Regions from separate parts of the Gordonia sp. NPDC058843 genome, predicted to be linked through region 1. Evidence: predicted binding sites of a transcription regulator. Region 1 holds the regulator's gene; each other region holds the start of a gene.
The links. Region 1 encodes LexA, which represses DNA repair genes until DNA is damaged. Its sites were predicted from a motif close to CGAACANNTGTTCG; they were not measured.
Positions count from the first base shown of each region.

Region 1 (5,907 bases):
CTTCTCCCGACTGAACGGCTCGGTGACCCCGTTGCGTTTGACCACGGCCAGTACGGCACTTTCCACCGTCGAGAATCTGCGCCCGCACTCCACGCAGGAGCGACGGCGTCGGATGGCCTGCCCTTCATCTGCGACACGCGAGTCGATGACCTTGGTGTCGTCGTTCTTGCAGAAGGGGCAGCGCATCGTGTCCTCACGCAGGTCTCGGGACGCTGGAGCGCAGTGAAACCGTGCGCCCCGCCGCTTCTCGGCCGGCCCCTGTGACACCGAGGATACCGCCCGGCCTCAGCGGTACCGGGGGGTGAGCAGGGGCTGGCCCACCTGCAGCGCGCTCGAAGGCAGATCGTTCATCGCGACGATCTCGTCGATCACGACCTCACGCGGCATCTCGGGCGCCACCCGGCCGGCGATCGTGCTGAGCGAATCCCCCGAGCGGACGTGGACGACCTCCGCGCTCACCGCGGCAGGCGTCATCGAGTCCGAGTAGTTCTGCCCGACGACACCGAAGACCCACACGACGAACGCCAGCCCGACGCCGGCGAGGACGGCGACCGCGGTGCGGCGACGGCGACGGAACACCGCCGCATTCGGCGCGACCGGGCCCCGGCCCCTCGCCCCCATCGGCGAACCGCAGTGCGTGCCACCCAGGCGTGGGGTGAGCGGCGATGAGCCACCCGCCGGCCGGTTGCCGGAGGGCCGGGTGTCCACCGGCCTGGTGCCGTCGGAGAGCGGGGCCCGGGTCCGGACACGATCGGCGCGATCGGTGCTCGCCCGGGTGACGACGGGGCGTTCGGCGTGGACGGGAGCGACGAGAGTGGCGGTGCGCATGGTGCCCTCCGGGAGTTCTGGTGTGCTGGGTGTGCGGTTGTTCGGTGTTCGAACTTCGATCAGGTGTTCGATGCACTGATGTTCGAATTTGTAGCACGGCGCACCGACAAAGTCTCGCGACACATCGAACAAATGTTTGAGGTGATGCCCGCACTCCGCTAGGCTCGGACGCGGCTGAGACATCCCACGGGCCATCTACCTGCACGTTCCGAAAGACGAGAGGAACCGAACATGAGTGACACCGGCGATAGGCGCGGCCGAGCGCGGGGCGCCGACACCGAGGCCCCGATCGACGTCGCCGCCGCCGAGGCCTCACTCACCCCGCGGCAACTCGGGGTCCTGGAGGTGATCCGCCGTTCGGTACGCGAGCGCGGCTACCCGCCGAGCATCCGGGAGATCGGCGACGAGGTCGGCCTGGCCTCGACGTCGTCGGTGGCCCATCAGCTGCGGACGCTGGAACGCAAGGGACTGCTCAAACGCGACGCGAATCGGCCCCGAGCGGTCAACATCGCCCCGAGCGAACCGCCCACTCCGGAGAACCCGACGGCGAGCCAGTTGCCCGAGCCGACCTTCGTGCCGGTCCTCGGACGGATCGCGGCCGGCGGTCCGATTCTCGCCGAAGAAGCCGTCGAGGACGTCTTCCCGCTGCCCCGCGAACTGGTCGGCGAGGGCTCACTCTTCCTGTTGCGCGTCGTGGGCGAGTCGATGATCGACGCCGCCATCTGCGACGGCGACTGGGTGGTGGTCCGCCAGCAGAACGTCGCCGACAACGGCGACATCGTCGCGGCCATGATCGACGGCGAGGCCACGGTGAAGACCTTCAAGCGTCAGGGCGCCAACGTCTGGCTCATGCCGCACAACGAACTGTTCGATCCGATCCCCGGTAACGACGCCGTCATCCTCGGCAAGGTCGTCACCGTGATGCGGCGAGTCTGACCTCTCCACCGACCGAACGGTCGAGCACTGCCGCGGCGGCCTCACGCGCCGCGGCGGGGTCGGAGGTGGCCAACGCGGCGTCGGCGGCCGCGCGACAGTCCTGCGCGGTCACCTCGCCGAGTCGTGCTCCCACCGCGGCCGCTGCGGCCGGCGCGCTGGAGAGCGAGGTCACCCCGAGTCCGACGAGCACGCAGGCGAGATTCGGATCGGCGGCCGCCTCCCCGCACACCCCCACCGGCTTGACCTGACGGACTCCCGCGGCGGCGACTCCGGCGATCAGGCTGAGCACGGCGGGTTGCCACGGGTCGGTGAGCCCGGCGAGATCGGCCGACATCCGGTCGGCCGCCATCGTGTACTGGGTGAGGTCGTTGGTGCCGATCGACACGAAGTCCACCTCGGCGAGGACCGCCTCGGCCAGGATCGCCGCAGCGGGCACCTCGATCATGACCCCGGCCACCAGACCCCGGCCACGGACCTCCGCGGCGAACACGCGCGCCTCCGCCGGCGAGGCGATCATCGGCGCCATCACCCACGGCGCGACCTCGACACCCTCTGCGGCCCGCGCGATCGCATCGAGTTGATGCGTACGGATCTCGGGATGTGCGAGCGCGATCCGATCCCCTCGGACACCGAGCGCGGGATTGGATTCGTCGGGATGCGTCACGAAACGGAGGGGTTTGTCGGACCCGGCGTCGAGGGTGCGGATCACCACCTTCTGTCCGTCGAACGCGTCGAGGACCTCACGGTAGATCGCAGCCTGCTCGTCGACCGTCGGTTCGTCGGCGCGTTCGAGGAACGCGAGTTCGGTGCGGAAGAGTCCGACACCCTCGACGGGGTGGCCGGCCGCGGCCCTTGCCGACGATCCGTCGGCGACGTTGGCGAGCACCGAGACCGGAGCACCGTCGGCGGTGTGGCCCGGGCCCGTCCAGCCGGCGACGACTTCGGCGTGCCGCCGGTCCTCGTCGACGCGCGTCCGGGCTGTCTCCGTGTCGGGCTCCACTTCGATCCGCCCGGTCGTCCCGTCGACGAGAATGGTTGTGCCGGATTCGATCTCGGCGAGATCGGCGACTGCCACCACACACGGGATGCCCAGTTGCCGCGCGATGATCGCGGTGTGACTGGTCGGTCCGCCCAGGCGGGTGACGAGAGCGATCGTGCTCGTCGGGTCGAGGCCCGCGGTGTCGGCGGGTGCGAGGTCGTCGGCCAGCAGCACCGACGGCACCTCCGGTGTCGGCACGCCCGGTTCGGGTAGGCCGAGCAATTCGGCGAGGACGCGGTCCCGGACATCGTTCAGATCGGTGACCCGCTCGGCCATGAGCCCACCGAGTTTGGTGAACACCGCCGCGAACTGGTCGGTGGCCACGACGGCAGCGGCCTCGGCGGAGGCGCCCTTGGTGATGAGGGCGGTTGCGGCACCGATCCAGCCCCGGTCCTCGGCGAGGCCCGCTGTGGCCGCGAGCACCTCGGCAGCCACCCCGGTGTTCTGCGATGCGCGGGCGCGCAGTCGCGCGGCGACCACTCCGGCCGCGGCGGCGAAGCGCGTCACCTCGTCGGCGCGGCGCTCCTCGGCGATCTCCACACCGACGCCGAGCTTCTCCGGGGAGTGATCGGGCCGCTCGCCCGGCCACAGCGCGGGACCGTGGGCCAATCCGCCGACCACCGGGGTTCCCGTCAGTATCTGCGCCATCGTCTTGCCTCTCACTCGACTACCGATGTGACCACCGTTACAAATAGTGCTTGACTTGTCAACACAAACAGGCGTAAACACAATTACTACAACATGCAATCCCACACGCCTCAACAAGCGGGGCGGCCGGAACCGGAGATCGGAGCGGTGTGTACGCCGAGGAGAGACAACAGGCGATCGTCGACGAGGTGCGCGTCGCGGGGCGGGCCTCCGTGACCGCGCTCGCCGAGAAGTTCGACGTCACCAGCGAGACCGTGCGTCGAGATCTCGCCGTTCTGGAACGCGCGGGACATCTGCAGCGAGTCCACGGGGGCGCCGTGCGCGCCGAGGTCATGCGTGCCCTCGGCGAACTGGGGATCGACGAGCGCGAGTCGAGCCAGATCGAGCAGAAGACCGCGATCGGCCGGGCGGCGATCCGGTTCCTGCCGCCCGACGGCGGTTCCGTGCTCTTCGACGCCGGCACCACGACCTACCGCGCCGCCGAGGCGACGGCACCCGACCGCCGGCTCACCATGTTCACCAACAGCCTGCCCATCGCCGGCCTGCTCGCGGGCACCCATCCCGATGGTCTGCACGCCCTCGGCGGCCGCGTCCGTGGTCTGACCCAGGCGACAGTGGGCGTCGAGACGGTGGACGCACTCCGCCGCATCCGCGTGACCACCGCGTTCATCGGGACCAACGGCCTGAGCGAGACCCACGGGTTGTCGACACCCGATCCCGACGAGGCAGCGGTGAAGGCGGCGATGGTCGCTGCCGCACAGCGGGTGGTGGTCCTCGCCGACAGCTCGAAGATGGATCGCGAGGACCTGTCCTCCTTCGCCGGCCTCGACGCGGTCGACGTTCTCATCACGGACGCCGGCATCGACCCGGCGTTCTCGGCAGCGTTGTCCGCGCGCGGCGTCGAGGTCGTGATCGCATGATCGTCACCGTCACCGCCAATCCGAGCCTCGACCGCACCCTCGAACTCGGTGCCCCACTCGCGCGCGGCGAGGTGCAACGCGCCGGCGTGGTCCGCACCGAACCCGGCGGCAAGGGCGTCAACGTGTCCCGCGTCGTCGCGGCGGCCGGACTGACCACCCGGGCCCTGCTCCCCGCACGGTCGGGCGACCCGCTGCGAACCGCACTCGACGATCTCGGACTCCCCTACGACGCGGTGCCCGTCGACGGCGAGGTCCGGACCAACATCACGATCGCCGAGTCGGACGGCACGACGACCAAGATCAACGCGCCGGGCGTCACCCTGACCACGCAGGATCGCGAGGCACTCGTCGGACTGATCCGCGGTCACGCCGACTCCGCGCAGTGGGTCACGCTGTGCGGGTCGTTGCCACCGGGCGTTCCCGACGACTGGTACCGCTCGCTCGCCGACGACCTCGTCCTCGCCGGCTGCCGGGTCGCGGTGGACACCTCGGGAGCTCCGCTCCGGGCCACCGTCGCCGGTCGTGTCGACCTGATCAAGCCCAACGAGGACGAGCTCGCCGAACTGACCGGCGCCGACCCGAGCACACTCCGAGAAGCGCTCTCGCGCAACGATCTCGGCCCGGTCGTCGATGCCGCGACCACGATCGCCGAGCAGATCGGGGGCAATGTCCTCGCCACACTCGGCGCCGTCGGTGCCGTCCTGGTCACCGCGTCCGGCATCTGGTCGGCGACCCCGCCGCCGATCGTCCCGCGCAGCACCGTCGGCGCCGGGGACTCGTCGCTGGCCGGCTTCCTCATCGCACAGAGCACCGGGGCCCCGCCCGCGGAGTGCCTTCGGTCGGCCGTGGCATACGGCGCGGCGGCCGCCTCACTCGCGGGCACCCAGGCGCCCACTCCCGACCACCTCGACCTCCCCGGCGTCCGGGTGACCGAACTGTCGGGAGCCGCTCGCATGACGTGACGGCGCCACCGCGGCTCACCGAAGCCCACTCCGTAGAACCCCGAATCACATCAGAACCCCGAATCCCATCCCACCCCGACCGCTCACCCCTTTCACCGACGAAGGACATCCCATGACCGAGCAGATCATCACCGCACAGACGGTGAGTCTCGACGTCGACGCCGGCGGCGATCCCGCCGCCGTCATCACCACGCTCACCGACGCGCTCGCCGCGGCCGGCCGGACCACCGACCCCGCCGATCTGGCGCGGGCCGCGCTGGACCGGGAGGCCAAGTCCGCGACCGGACTTCCCGGCGGTATCGCCATCCCGCACGCCCGCACCGCCTCGGTGACCGCGGCCAGCCTCGCCATGGCGCGACTGTCCCGCAAGGTCGATTTCGGCGCCCCGGACGGACCGGCCGATCTGGTCTTCCTCATCGCCGCCCCCGAGGGTGGTGCCAGCGCGCACATGAAACTCCTCAGCTCGCTGGCCCGCTCGCTCGTCCGCCCCGACTTCGTGGCCTCGCTCCGCGCGGCGGAGAACGAGGAACGCGTGATCGAACTGGTCAACGAGGCCATCGACCCCGCACCCGCC
Region 1 is NZ_JBHYNC010000001.1:129,450-135,356, forward strand. It holds gene nrdR (transcriptional regulator NrdR) at 1-186, opposite strand, end outside; gene ACFW3F_RS00615 (LysM peptidoglycan-binding domain-containing protein) at 286-828, opposite strand; gene lexA (transcriptional repressor LexA) at 1,060-1,764, shown strand; gene ACFW3F_RS00625 (phosphoenolpyruvate--protein phosphotransferase) at 1,742-3,451, opposite strand; gene ACFW3F_RS00630 (DeoR/GlpR family DNA-binding transcription regulator) at 3,601-4,371, shown strand; gene pfkB (1-phosphofructokinase) at 4,368-5,333, shown strand; gene ACFW3F_RS00640 (fructose-specific PTS transporter subunit EIIC) at 5,446-5,907, shown strand, end outside.

Region 2 (5,907 bases), on a different contig from region 1:
CCCGCCGGCCCGACCGTCGTCGACACGATGGCCAACGCCGCCTTCTACTACGGGGTCGTCCGCGGCCTCGTCGAATCCGACCGGCCACTGTGGTCGCGGATGTCGTTCAACGCCGCCGCCGAGAACCTGCAATCCGGCGCCCGTACCGGGATGGAGTCGCAGCTGTACTGGCCCGACGTCGGCTGGGTACGACCCGATGAACTGGTCCTCCGCCGGCTTCTCGTGCTCGCCGAGGACGGACTGCGCAGGTTCGGGGTCTCCGACAAGGCCCGCAAGCGCTACCTGTCGGTGATCGAGGGCCGCTGCATCTCGCGTCAGACCGGGTCGGTCTGGCAGCGCCAGGCGGTCGCGGCCCGAGAGCGCGCGGGCGAGAGCCGGCCGCAGGCGTTGCAGGGCATGCTGCGCGACTACGTGACCCAGATGCACGAGGGCGAGCCGGTACACACCTGGCAGGTCTGACACCCGACCGTCGACCCGCGGCGACGAGCCTGCTTTAATGGAAACAATTTCCATTAAGGAGGCTTCGTTGAAGGTTCGTGCATCCATCCGTTCGTTGAAGAACCAACCCGGCTCGCAGGTGGTCAAGCGCAAGGGGCGCATCTACGTGATCAACAAGGGCAACCCCAGATTCAAGGCGCGCCAGGGCTGATCGCCGTCGCGGCGTTGTCGGACCGGCCCCGCGAGTCCCCTGGCGACTTCGGCCCAGTCCGCGCGAGAGGGTTGCCACGCCATGCGCCTCACATCAGCATCCTCGGCAGGACGATCACCGAACGCTACGCCGACCCCGAAGCCACTCTCGACGTCGTCAGCGACGTCCTCGGCGTCCAGCTGGCACACCGTTCGGTCCGCCGATTCCTGCCGGGTGATCCCGTCGACGACCGCCGGTTGCACGCCATCGTCGCCGCGGCGCAGTCGGCACCAATTTCGTCGAACCTGCAGGCGTGGAGTGTGATCGCGGTCGGGGACCCAGATCGCAAACGCCGGCTGTCGGCGCTGACCAACGACCAGCGGTGCATCGTCGACGCACCACTGTTCCCCGTCTGGGTCGCCGACCTCGGCCGTGCACGACGGATCGCCGCGCGCCGAGCAGTAGCCCTCGACGCAGCCAACTACCTCGAGTCCACGATCGTCGGGTTCGTCGAGACCGCGCTCGCCGCCCAGAACGCAGTCGTCGCCGCCGAATCACTGGGTTTCGGAAAGGTGTTCGTCGGGTCGGTCCGCAATCATCCCTCGGAGGTGGCCGACGAACTCGGCCTGCCCGACCATGCGGTCGCGACCTTCGGGCTGGCGATCGGACGTCCCGACCCGACCGAACCCGCAGGGGTCAAACCCCGCTTGCCCCAAGCGGCGGTTCTCCACCACGAGACCTACGACGCCGAGTCCGCGGACTCCCACGTGGAGGCCTACGACGAGGTCCTGTCCGGTTACTACCGTCGCCATGGTCTCGATGGCGACTGGAGCACAAGGGTTCTCACCCGCCTCGCGGACGCCGAGTAGCTGCACGGCCGGGAGCGACTGCGTGCGCAGCTCGAGGCACGAGGGCTGCCGTCGTGGTGACGACGCCCGCTTGACTGCAACGACGATGTTCGTTGTTGCGTGAGATCATATCGGCTGCCACCGACAAGCTCCCCTTCTACACCAGAGGGACCATACAGATTGTCGGACAAGGATTCTCGCAGCCACTCGAGCCGAACTCGTGTACACTCGAACGTACATTCGCAGCAACGGTTCTCGGGGGTGACCGTCATGGCCGACACGACACATGTCGACGACGAGTCGGTGGCGCCGCAACCGCGTGCCGTCGAGTTGATGGCCGAGCTGCACGCGATCCTTGACGAACTGCAGACCGTCGATCTGTCCCAGTGCACCGACGAAGAATTGATCGAGGTCGCCGCCGCAACCGAGCGCGCCGTCGCTCGAACCACTTTCGCCGGCGACCGGCAAGTCGCCGAAGCTGAGGCTCGCGACCTTCCTCGCAAGACCGGGTACCGCACCCTCACCCAGTTCATGAACCACCGCCTCCGCATCACCAACCCGACGCGGCGGCGCAAACACCTCAATGCCACCGCCACCCTCACCTGCCTCAACGGCGACCGTCTGGAACCCGAACACCCCACCCTGGCCGAAGCATTCGCCGCTGGGACTGTCGGCACCGCACACGTCCAGGCCGTCATCGATGTCCTCGACCACATCCCGAACGCTGTCGACCACGATGTGAAAGTCGCTGCGGAACGGCAGATGGCCGAGATCGCCGTCGACCACACACCTGCCGACATCACCCAACTCGGCGCACGGTTGCTTGCCCACCTCGATCCCGACGGCACCCTCACCGACGATTCCGAACGGAAGAGGCGCCGCAACCTGTGGGTCAACCGGCAACGCGCCGACGGCACCGCGAAGATGACAGCCACATTGACGCCCGAACTCGCCGCCCGCGTCACGATGTTGCTCGCCGTCTGGGCCAAGCCCGGCATGAACAACCCAGGCGACCCGCACTCGCCGACCGGCTCAGTCGACGACGCCGACCCCGACGTTCTCGCCGCCGCGGCCGAACGCGACGACCGCACCCCCGCCCAGATCAACCACGACGCGCTCAACGCGCTACTGAAGGCTGTCTTCGAGGACGGGCTGCTCGGGAGATCGCACCGCGGGCTACCCGTGCAGCTGATCATCAAAGCCGACCTGAGCGACCTCGTCCGTGAAGCCGGGCTCGCGACCACCGCCACCGGCACCCTGATGCCCATCCCCGACCTCATCGACCTCGCCGCGACGGCCGCCGATGTTCAACCGTGGTTGGCGATCTTCAAGAACCACACGGCCGTGCCGCTGTACTTCGGGCGCGGCAAACGTCTCGCCACCCGCGCACAACGCCTCGTCTCCTTCGCCCGCCCCGACGGCGAGGTCTGCTCCGCGCCCGGCTGCGACCAACCCGCCACCCACGTCGAGATCCATCACGCCCACAAGGATTGGGCCAAAGGTGGTCTCACCGACATCGACCAGCTCGCCCCCGCCTGCCCGCGCCACAACCGGATGGTCAGTGACCAGCCCGGCCAGTACACCACCCACATCGAACAGTCAGGACCCGACGAAGGCCGCTGCGCTTGGCAGCTCAACGCCGAACCCGGCGCGCCACCCAACCCCGAACAGATCAACCGCCGACCCGACATACCCCAGCGATTCGCAGAACATCTGAACACCGTGCGCGACGAGATCCACGGACCACCAACCCGGTCCGACGATCAGCAACGCCCCGAGACGCCACACCCCCAAGACGCGCGCCACTCATGGCTGAACATCAGCCACGTCATCGACATCCGACCACCACGACCCGGACCATCCCAACCCCGGCCCTCCCTCGTCGAAGCACACCTCACGACGCTCCTCGCCACCCACTGACCCGCAGCGCCGAGAACTGACCACCATCGGCCGCAGGGGCTACTTCTGCGCGAAGAGCCCCCGGCCCGTCACAAGCGGCAGATCGAGTGCAGTGACAAGTCCGGGCCTCGCATCGACCACTGCGGCAACGGAATTGACCAGTCGCATCGCGGTGACGATCATGCCGGACACGTTGTGATCGCCGTTCTCGCCGTGATGCCCGAACTCGACGGACATCTCGGGTTCGCCGGAGATCGCGATGCGGTAGCAGCCGTCACCCTGGTTCGGGGACGGCCAGTCGGGGCACTGATCGGGATGGGTACGGGTGTAGTGCTCCAGCACAACGCGATCCACGCCATCGACCTGGCCCACGACCTCGAACCGCACCGCGGCCATCGTCCCCTTCGGGATCTCGACGGACACCGTGGAGTAGTCGCGATCGGCCTCCACCCGCTCGACGCGTTCGACGAGCGGCTCGTCGAGCACGAGGTCGAGTCCGGCAGCGATCTGTCGCACGACGCTCCCCCACCCCATGGACAGGATGCCCGGCGCGAAGATCAGCGGCGTGGTGTCCAGGGGTTGCCCGAAGCCGAACAGGTCCCGCATGACGACCGGCTGGTAGTAGGTCGAGTAGTCGGCGATCTCCTGACAGCGCACCTCGTCGATCCGCTGCGACAGGCTCGTCATGGCCAGCGGCAGCACGTCGTTGGCGAAGCCCGGGTCGATGCCGTTGACGTGCAGACTCGCGTTGCCCGCCTTACCGGCTTCGGAGATCCGTTCCAGTAGCGAGTCGGGCAGGATGCCCTTCGGGAACTGCAGGACCACCGGCCCGCTCGACACCACGTTGATCCCGTTCTCCACGAAGAAGATCAGGTCCTCGATCGACTCCATGACGCGATCATCGGTCATGGCCGTGTGCACGATGCAGTCCGGCCGCAGGGCGATCAGGGCATCGCGGTCGTTCGTTGCGGCGACACCCAGCTCGCGATCCAGGCCGGCCAGCTCACCGGCGTCCTTGCCGACCTTCGCCGGGTCGGACACCCACACCCCCACGAGTTCGAGGTCGGGCCGGGCATCGATCCCGGCGATGGCATGTCGTCCGACGGTTCCGGTCGACCACTCGACCACGCGCAATGTCATGCGAACCAAACTAGAACACGTTCCAACTTCGGCGTGCCGATTCCACGAGATGCGCACCGCTAAGGTCAGCAGGGTGACTGCCACGTCGCCCCAGAACCCCGCTGCCGCCCCGATCCACATCGACCGCGGCGGGCATCGGACGATGCTCAAATGGCACCGCGGCCGGCGTCGCGCCGACGACCCGGCGTTCACCTCGACTCGCATCGTCGAGGGCATGCGTCTGGGCGCGAGCATCGAGATCGACCTGGTGATCCACGCCGACCGGGGTTTCGCCGTACTGCACGACCGCACGGTCGAGGACGCCACCACCGGTACCGGTGCGGTGTCGGCACTCCCGGCGTCGTATCTGCGCGGCCTGTACCTGCGGGACAACAGCGGCCACCCCATCGACGACCGCGTTCTCCTGCTCGAGGATCTGACCGAGCTCTTCGACGGCGTCGACATCGCGCCCACCGCCTCGCTCCAGCTCGACTTCAAAGAGGACGATGCCGCCCTCGATCCCGCGGCCGTGGCGATGTTCGCCCGCAGCGTTGCGCCCCACGCACGGCACTACATCCTGTCGTGCGGCGACGCCGCTGCGGTCGAGACGCTGACCTCTGCCGCGCCGGGTATCCGGATCGGTTACGACCCTTGCCATCACGGTGCCGCCGAGGCGGCGATCCGGTCCGGGGACTTCGACGGTTTCGTCGACCGAGCGGTGGCGGCGTCGCCGGATGCCGAGATGGTGTACCTGGAGAATCGATTGATCCTGGCTGCCGATCGTCGCGGTCACGATCTCATCGGCGCGTTCCACGAACGCGGTCGTCTCGTCGACGGGTACACGGTGACGCGGGTCGGACCACGCGTCGTCCCGGACATCAGAAGGCTGCTGGAGTTGAGGGTCGATCAGATCACGACCGATGATCCCGAGGCCCTGGCGACGCTCGATCTCGACGGTCCCGTGCGCGATTCCGGCTCGCGCCTGATCCGCTGGATCCGCGGCGCCACCGGGCGCTCAGACGTGGAGTGACCAGAACGGTTCGACCGGGATGTTCCGGACCACGAACCAGGCCAGGACGACCACGAGCACGACGACACCCGAGTGCCTGAGGTGCTGCCAGCTGCGAACCCGGCGACCGGTCCACAAACGCACGCAGTAGGCGCCGAAGGCGAAGAGCAGCAACCCCATCGCGAGCACCCCGACGGCGTTGTAGTGCAGGGCGGCCGGGACATCACCGTGCAGGAGCGAGTAGATCGCCCGCAGCGACCCACATCCCGGACACGTCACCCCGAAGATCAGCTTGGTCGGACACACCGGCAGGGCGCCGCCCGGTGTCGTGGGGTCGCCGAACCACACTGCCGCACAAACCAACCCGGTACCGGCGACGACGGTCGCCGGCCCGATGTACCGAT
Region 2 is NZ_JBHYNC010000002.1:121,658-127,564, reverse strand. It holds gene ACFW3F_RS02365 (glutamate--cysteine ligase) at 1-459, shown strand, start outside; gene ykgO (type B 50S ribosomal protein L36) at 527-649, shown strand; gene ACFW3F_RS02355 (NADPH-dependent oxidoreductase) at 721-1,497, shown strand; gene ACFW3F_RS02350 (DUF222 domain-containing protein) at 1,747-3,396, shown strand; gene ACFW3F_RS02345 (diacylglycerol kinase) at 3,436-4,515, opposite strand; gene ACFW3F_RS02340 (glycerophosphodiester phosphodiesterase) at 4,565-5,524, shown strand; gene ACFW3F_RS02335 (DUF2752 domain-containing protein) at 5,510-5,907, opposite strand, start outside.
Region 2: ACFW3F_RS02350 (DUF222 domain-containing protein) is a predicted target of LexA. The motif match lies at 1,706-1,719, and genes of this name have one in related genera.

Region 3 (5,907 bases), on a different contig from region 1:
GATCTCGGCGGGCGGACGCTGCACAGCCACGCCGTGCTGACGCCGACCGGCGATCAGGAAGACGCCCTGCGGCATCTCAGCGGACTGCTCGCCGAACTCGCCGCGCGATTCAGCGGGCGTCGGGTGCTGTGGGGTGGGGTCGCGGTCGGCGGGGCGGTCGACGCCGAGACCGGGGTGGTGAACCACCGGGTCCTGGGTTGGCATCAACTCACCGTGGGCGCAACACTTGCCGAGTACCTCGACACACCGGTATCGGTGTGCGAGCACGTCGAGGCGATGGCGGCCGCGGAGCTGCTCCTGTCCCACCCGCGGGACGACGGGGGTTCCGGTCTGTTCTTCTACGCTCGCGAAACAGCGGGGATGGCAATGACTCTCGACGGCCGGGTGCACGTACCCGAACGAGGGGCGGGCACCATCGCCCACCTGCCGGTCACCGCGCCCGTGCTTGCTCCCGGGCTCACCCGGGTCCGGCTGCAGAACGTCATCGGCAACGACGCCGCGGAGGTCGCGGCGCGTCGGCTCGGGATCAGTCCCACGTCGGCTCGGATCGTCGACGAACGAGCCCGCGTCCTGGGGGAGTCGGTAGCGCTCATCCGGGACGTGATCAATCCCGACGCCATCGTCGTCGCCGGTGATGCCTTCGCCGCGCACCCGCACGGACTCGCTCCCGTGCAGGCCGCGTTCGACGAAGCGACCACGCTGTCGTGGCCGCTGGAGATCGCCCCCTCGAGATTCGGTGTGCGCGTCCAGGAGAGCGCGGCGGTCGTGGTCGCACTCAGCGTCATCTACGCGGACCCGGTCGCCGCGATGGCGACGCTGTAGCGGCCTCCGGTACCGCCTGCCGCTGCCGTCGTCGCGCGCATCCCCTACGGTGAGCCCATGACGCTGCCCCGCGATGTGTCCGCACGGCTCGAGGTGCGGGTCGACGACCCCACCGAACTGGAGATGCAGATCACCGTCGCCCGATTGCCCGGACTCCAGCTCGAGGAGGAACTCAAGGTCGAGTTCGACGGGCGGCCGGTGACGCCGGAAGAGATGATCGGGTCGCACGGGTCCCGGATTCACCGGTTGCAGCTCGAGCGCGGCCTCCTGACGATCGACTACCGGGCATCGGTCCTCACCCCCGCCGATCCGATACCCGTCGACCTCACCGACCGCTCCACGTATCTGCGTCCGAGCCGATATGCCGAGTGCGACAAGTTCTTCGGATTCGCCGCGGGTCAGTTCGACTCGTCGCTGCCCGACGGCGAGATCCTGGATCAGGTCGCCGCCTACGTGTCGGACCGGCTCAGCTACATCCCCGGGACGAGCGACCCCATCGACGGCGCCGCCGACACCCTGCTCGCCGGTGCGGGGGTGTGCCGCGACTACGCGCATCTCGTCGTCGCGCTCCTGCGGGCTCTCAACATCCCCGCCCGCCTCGTCGCGGTCTACGCGCCGGGCTGTTCGCCGATGGATTTCCACGCCGTCGCCGAGGCGATCGTGGACGGTGAGTGGGTGGCGGTCGACGCGACCGGACTGGCCCCGCGGCAGAGCCTCGTGCGGATCTCGACCGGTCGTGACGCCGCCGACACCGCATTCCTCGACAACCACCGCGGCTCGATCAACCTCAACTCCTACGAGGTGACGGCAACGGTGCGCGGGGCGCTTCCGATCGACGACGGGAGCTCGCGCATCCGGATAGGGTGAGCTGCGTGCACGCGCTCACCTGTCCGGTCTGCAATGCGTTGTCCGGCTTCGATCGCCAGACCTGCCCGAACTGCGGGACGACCGTCGGCGTGCACCTCCCGTCGCGGTCGTTGTACGCGGTCGCGGCGGACGGGGTCGAGATCGGCGGTCTCCGGTGGGTCAGATGCTCGTTGTGGGACCGGACGCATTGCAACTGGCTGACCCCGGCCGAGGTTGCCGAGGACAGCAGCGGCCTGCGGGGGCGCTGTTTCCCGGAGTCGCTCATCCGTCGTCAGCCCGACGCCGAGGACACCATCGCCCTCGAGAAGCTCGCGTCGGCGTCGTTCGATCTGCGACTGCTCGTGTATCAACTCGTCGACCTGGGGCTGCCGGTGGAGCCGTTCTGGCGCACCGAGGGTGGCCTGGCGTTCGACCTGTTGTCGAGTCAGACCCTCGGTCGGCCGGTGACGATCGGTCATGCGGGTGGGGTGGTCACCATCGACCTCGCCGAGACCCAGGACGCGTATCGCGAGCGGCTCCGGGTCGACCTCGGTGAGCAGTACCGCACGATGCTCGGTCACTTCCGGCACGAGACGGGTCACTACTACCAACATGTCCTCGTCGAGACCGATCGGGGCGCTGACCGGTACCTCGATCGGTGCCGGGACCTGTTCGGCGACGAGCGTGTGAGCTACGCCGACGCGATCACCCGTCACTATCGGTTCGGGGCCCCTGAGAACTGGCATGACTCGTTCATCTCGGAGTACGCCACGATGCATCCGTGGGAGGATTTCGCCGAGTGCTTCGCGCACTACCTCCACATCACCGGAACCATCGACACCGCACGCGAATCCGGGCTCAAGCTCGATGCCCACCAGGTCCGGTTCACCATGGATCGCGACATCGTGCCGCTCGAGTCGTATGCAGACCAGCCCATCGAGCGACTTCTCTACGACTGGAAATGGTTGTCGCTCATGTTGAATCGGGTGAATGTGGCGATGGGTCGCCGACCGCTCTACCCGTTCACGATTCCCGTGCCGGTCGTGCGCAAACTCGGGTTCGTGCACGAGGTGATTCGCGAGAGTGCGCGCCGGGCGGTGACGACGGACCCGCTCGTCGCGGCGCCGGTCTAGTGTCCTGATCCATTGATTCGTGTGCAGTGGTGAGCGATGGGCGCGAGGATCTGGTCTGCGGTTTCGACCTACATGTAGGGGCAGTGGTTGTCGTTCCACGTCTCGATCCACGCTCCGGTGTCGGTGTCGGGTGCTCTACCGGCTCGCCGGCGCCGCACGGTAATTTGATCGAGGTCGAGTCGTTGAGCCACTTCGGACTGGGCAACCCGCTTCTACCACACACCTCCGACAAGGTCACTCATCGATGTGTTCGTGAAAAGTGTTGCCTACCAGTGCTATAGCCGCTACACTCGAACATAGATTCGCACAATCGTCTCCGGGGGGTGGCCATGTCCGACGTATCCGCAGCACCACAAGTGCGTGCCGTCGAGCTGGTGTCCCAGCTGCATGAGATTCTCGACGAACTGCAGACCGTCGACATGTCCCCATGTACCGATGAAGAACTGATCGAAGTCGCCTCTGCCACCGAGCGGGCAATTGCTCGAACCACTTTCGCCGGCGACCGGCAGATCGCCGAAGTCGAGGCCCGTGACCTGCCGCGTAAGGCCGGGTACCGCAGCCTCATCCAGTTCATGAACCACCGCCTTCGCGTCACCAACCCGGTGCGACGACGCAAGCATCTCAACGCCACGGCCTCGCTCGCCTGCCTCAACGGCGATCGTCTGGAACCCGAACACCCCACGCTGGCGGAAGCTTTCGCTCAGGGCGCCGTCGGAACCGCACACGTCGACGCTGCGCTCGACGTCCTCGACCAGATCCCCCGCGCCGTCGAGCATGACGTGAAAGTCGCCGCTGAACGTCAGATGACCGAGATCGCCGAAGCCCACACCCCGGCCGACATCACCCAACTCGGTGCGCGGCTGCTCGCTCACCTCGATCCTGATGGCAGCCTCACCGACGACGCAGACCGCAAGCGGCGTCGGAACCTGTGGGTGAACCGGCAACGCGCCGACGGAACCGCGAAGATGACCGCAACCCTCACACCGGAGTTGGCTGCCAGGGTGACCATGTTGCTGGCAGTGTGGGCCAAGCCTGGGATGAACAATCCCAACGATCCGTATTCGCCCACCGGGTCTTTCGAAGATGCCGACCCGAACACTCTGGCTGCCGCGGCCGAGCGTGACAACCGTACGCCGGCGCAGATCAACCACGACGCTCTCAATGCCCTGCTGAAAGCTGTCCTCGACGACGGGCTGCTCGGTACCTCTCACCGCGGGCTGCCCGTGCAGCTGATCATCAAAGCCGACCTGGGCGACCTGGTCCGTGAAGCCGGCCTGGCGACCACCGCGACCGGCACCCTGCTGCCCATTCCGGACCTCATCGCGATGGCCGGTGACGTACAGCCCTGGTTGGCGATTTTCAAAGACGCCACCGCCGCGCCGCTGCACTTCGGGCGCGGGAAACGCCTCGCCACCCGTGACCAACGTCTGGTGTCGTTCGCCCGCCCCGATGGCCATGTGTGTTCGGCGCCCGGTTGCGACCAACCCGCCACGCAGGTCGAGATACATCACGCCCAACAAGATTGGGCGAAGGGCGGACTCACCGACATCGACGACCTCGCCCCGGCATGCCCGCGCCACAACCGTATGGTCGGGGACAAACCCGGGCAGTACACCACCCGGATCGAACGTTCCGGACCCGACGAAGGCCGCTGCGTGTGGCGGTTGAATGCCGAGCCCGGCGCACCGCCGAACCCCTACCGCGTCAACCGCCGACCCGATATACCCACGAGGTTCACGACACACCTGAACACCGTGCGCGACGAGATCCACGGACCATCAACGCGGTCCGGCGCTCGCCCACGCCCGGACGGGCGGCGCCACGATGACCTGCGACTGAAGATCAGCCACGTCATCGACGTCCGACCGCCACGGCGTGGGCGTCGCATCCGTCCATCGCTCGTCGAAGCACACCTCGAGGAGCTACTGAGTCGAGACCCGCTGGTGCGCAACGCAATCGGGAGAACTCTTGAGTAACAGGTCGCGCGCGGCCGGCAACAATTTCGTCGCGGACCTACGCGGTGAACGACGGTCCATCAGCTTTCGTGAATCTTGTTCGTGCGGACCCTGACCACGCGATGGCATTCAATGCCTCATTGCGCTACCCGGTCGTCGCTGCGCGGGCCCGTTGTTCGGCCACGAACGTGAGAACCGTTGCCACGTCGTCGGTGTCGGCGATGCGGAACTCGGCGGCGGTGTCGCCCTCGCCGACCTTGATGCCGATGTCACCGGACTGCGGCCGCAGGTGCGCAAAGGCCTTCTCGTCGGTGACGTCGTCGCCGAGGTAGATGACCGCGTCGGCACCGATACGGTCGCGCAGGGTGTCGAGTGCGTGACCTTTGCTGGTCTCGATCACCGCGAGTTCGACGACGGCCTTGCCCTCGGTGACGTGCACCCCCGGCCAGGAGGCCGGGCCGGTGCGGGCACGGTCGAGTGCGACGACGGCGTCGGCCGCGGACGCGTTGCGAACGTGCAGCACGGTGCTGGCCGGTTTGACCTCCACCGTGGTGCCCGGGAAATCGGCTGCAATCGAGGACAACTCGGCGATCAGGCGATTCAGCAACGCGCGGTCCTCGTCGGTGACCTCGACCGCGAATCCGGACTCGAACTCGCTGCCGTGACTGCCGACCAGCACGACCGGCGCGGTCAGGCCGGACAACTGTGCGAGCACGGCGCGTTCGCGACCGGACACCACGGCCACGACGGTATCGGGCAGCGCGGCAGCGGCGACGAGGGCATCGATCGACGCGGGCACGGGCACGGCGTCCTCTGGACGCGACACGATCGGCGAGACACATCCGTCGTAGTCGCTGGCCACGAGCAGCACTCCCACACGCGCGGCGCGCGTCAGGGCCGCGGTGAGCTCGGCGGGGATCCCGTTGTGGCTCACTCCGGCTCGTCCACGAGGTGGACACCCCGATTGGGCGACAACTCGGTGTCGGAGTCGGCGCCGAGGGTGCCGAGGAAGCTCTCCGCCCACTTGGTGACATCGTGCGCGAGGACTTGCCTCCGCAGCGCGCGCATGCGCCGCTTGCCCTCGTGTTCGCTCTGTTCGACAGCGGCCTCGATCGCGTCCTTCACGCCGTCGAGGTCGTACGGGTTGGCCT
Region 3 is NZ_JBHYNC010000036.1:29,688-35,594, forward strand. It holds gene ACFW3F_RS19795 (ROK family transcriptional regulator) at 1-822, shown strand, start outside; gene ACFW3F_RS19800 (transglutaminase family protein) at 880-1,689, shown strand; gene ACFW3F_RS19805 (putative zinc-binding metallopeptidase) at 1,695-2,801, shown strand; gene ACFW3F_RS19810 (DUF222 domain-containing protein) at 3,131-4,777, shown strand; gene otsB (trehalose-phosphatase) at 4,902-5,690, opposite strand; gene ACFW3F_RS19820 (trehalose-6-phosphate synthase) at 5,687-5,907, opposite strand, start outside.
Region 3: ACFW3F_RS19810 (DUF222 domain-containing protein) is a predicted target of LexA. The motif match lies at 3,093-3,106, and genes of this name have one in related genera.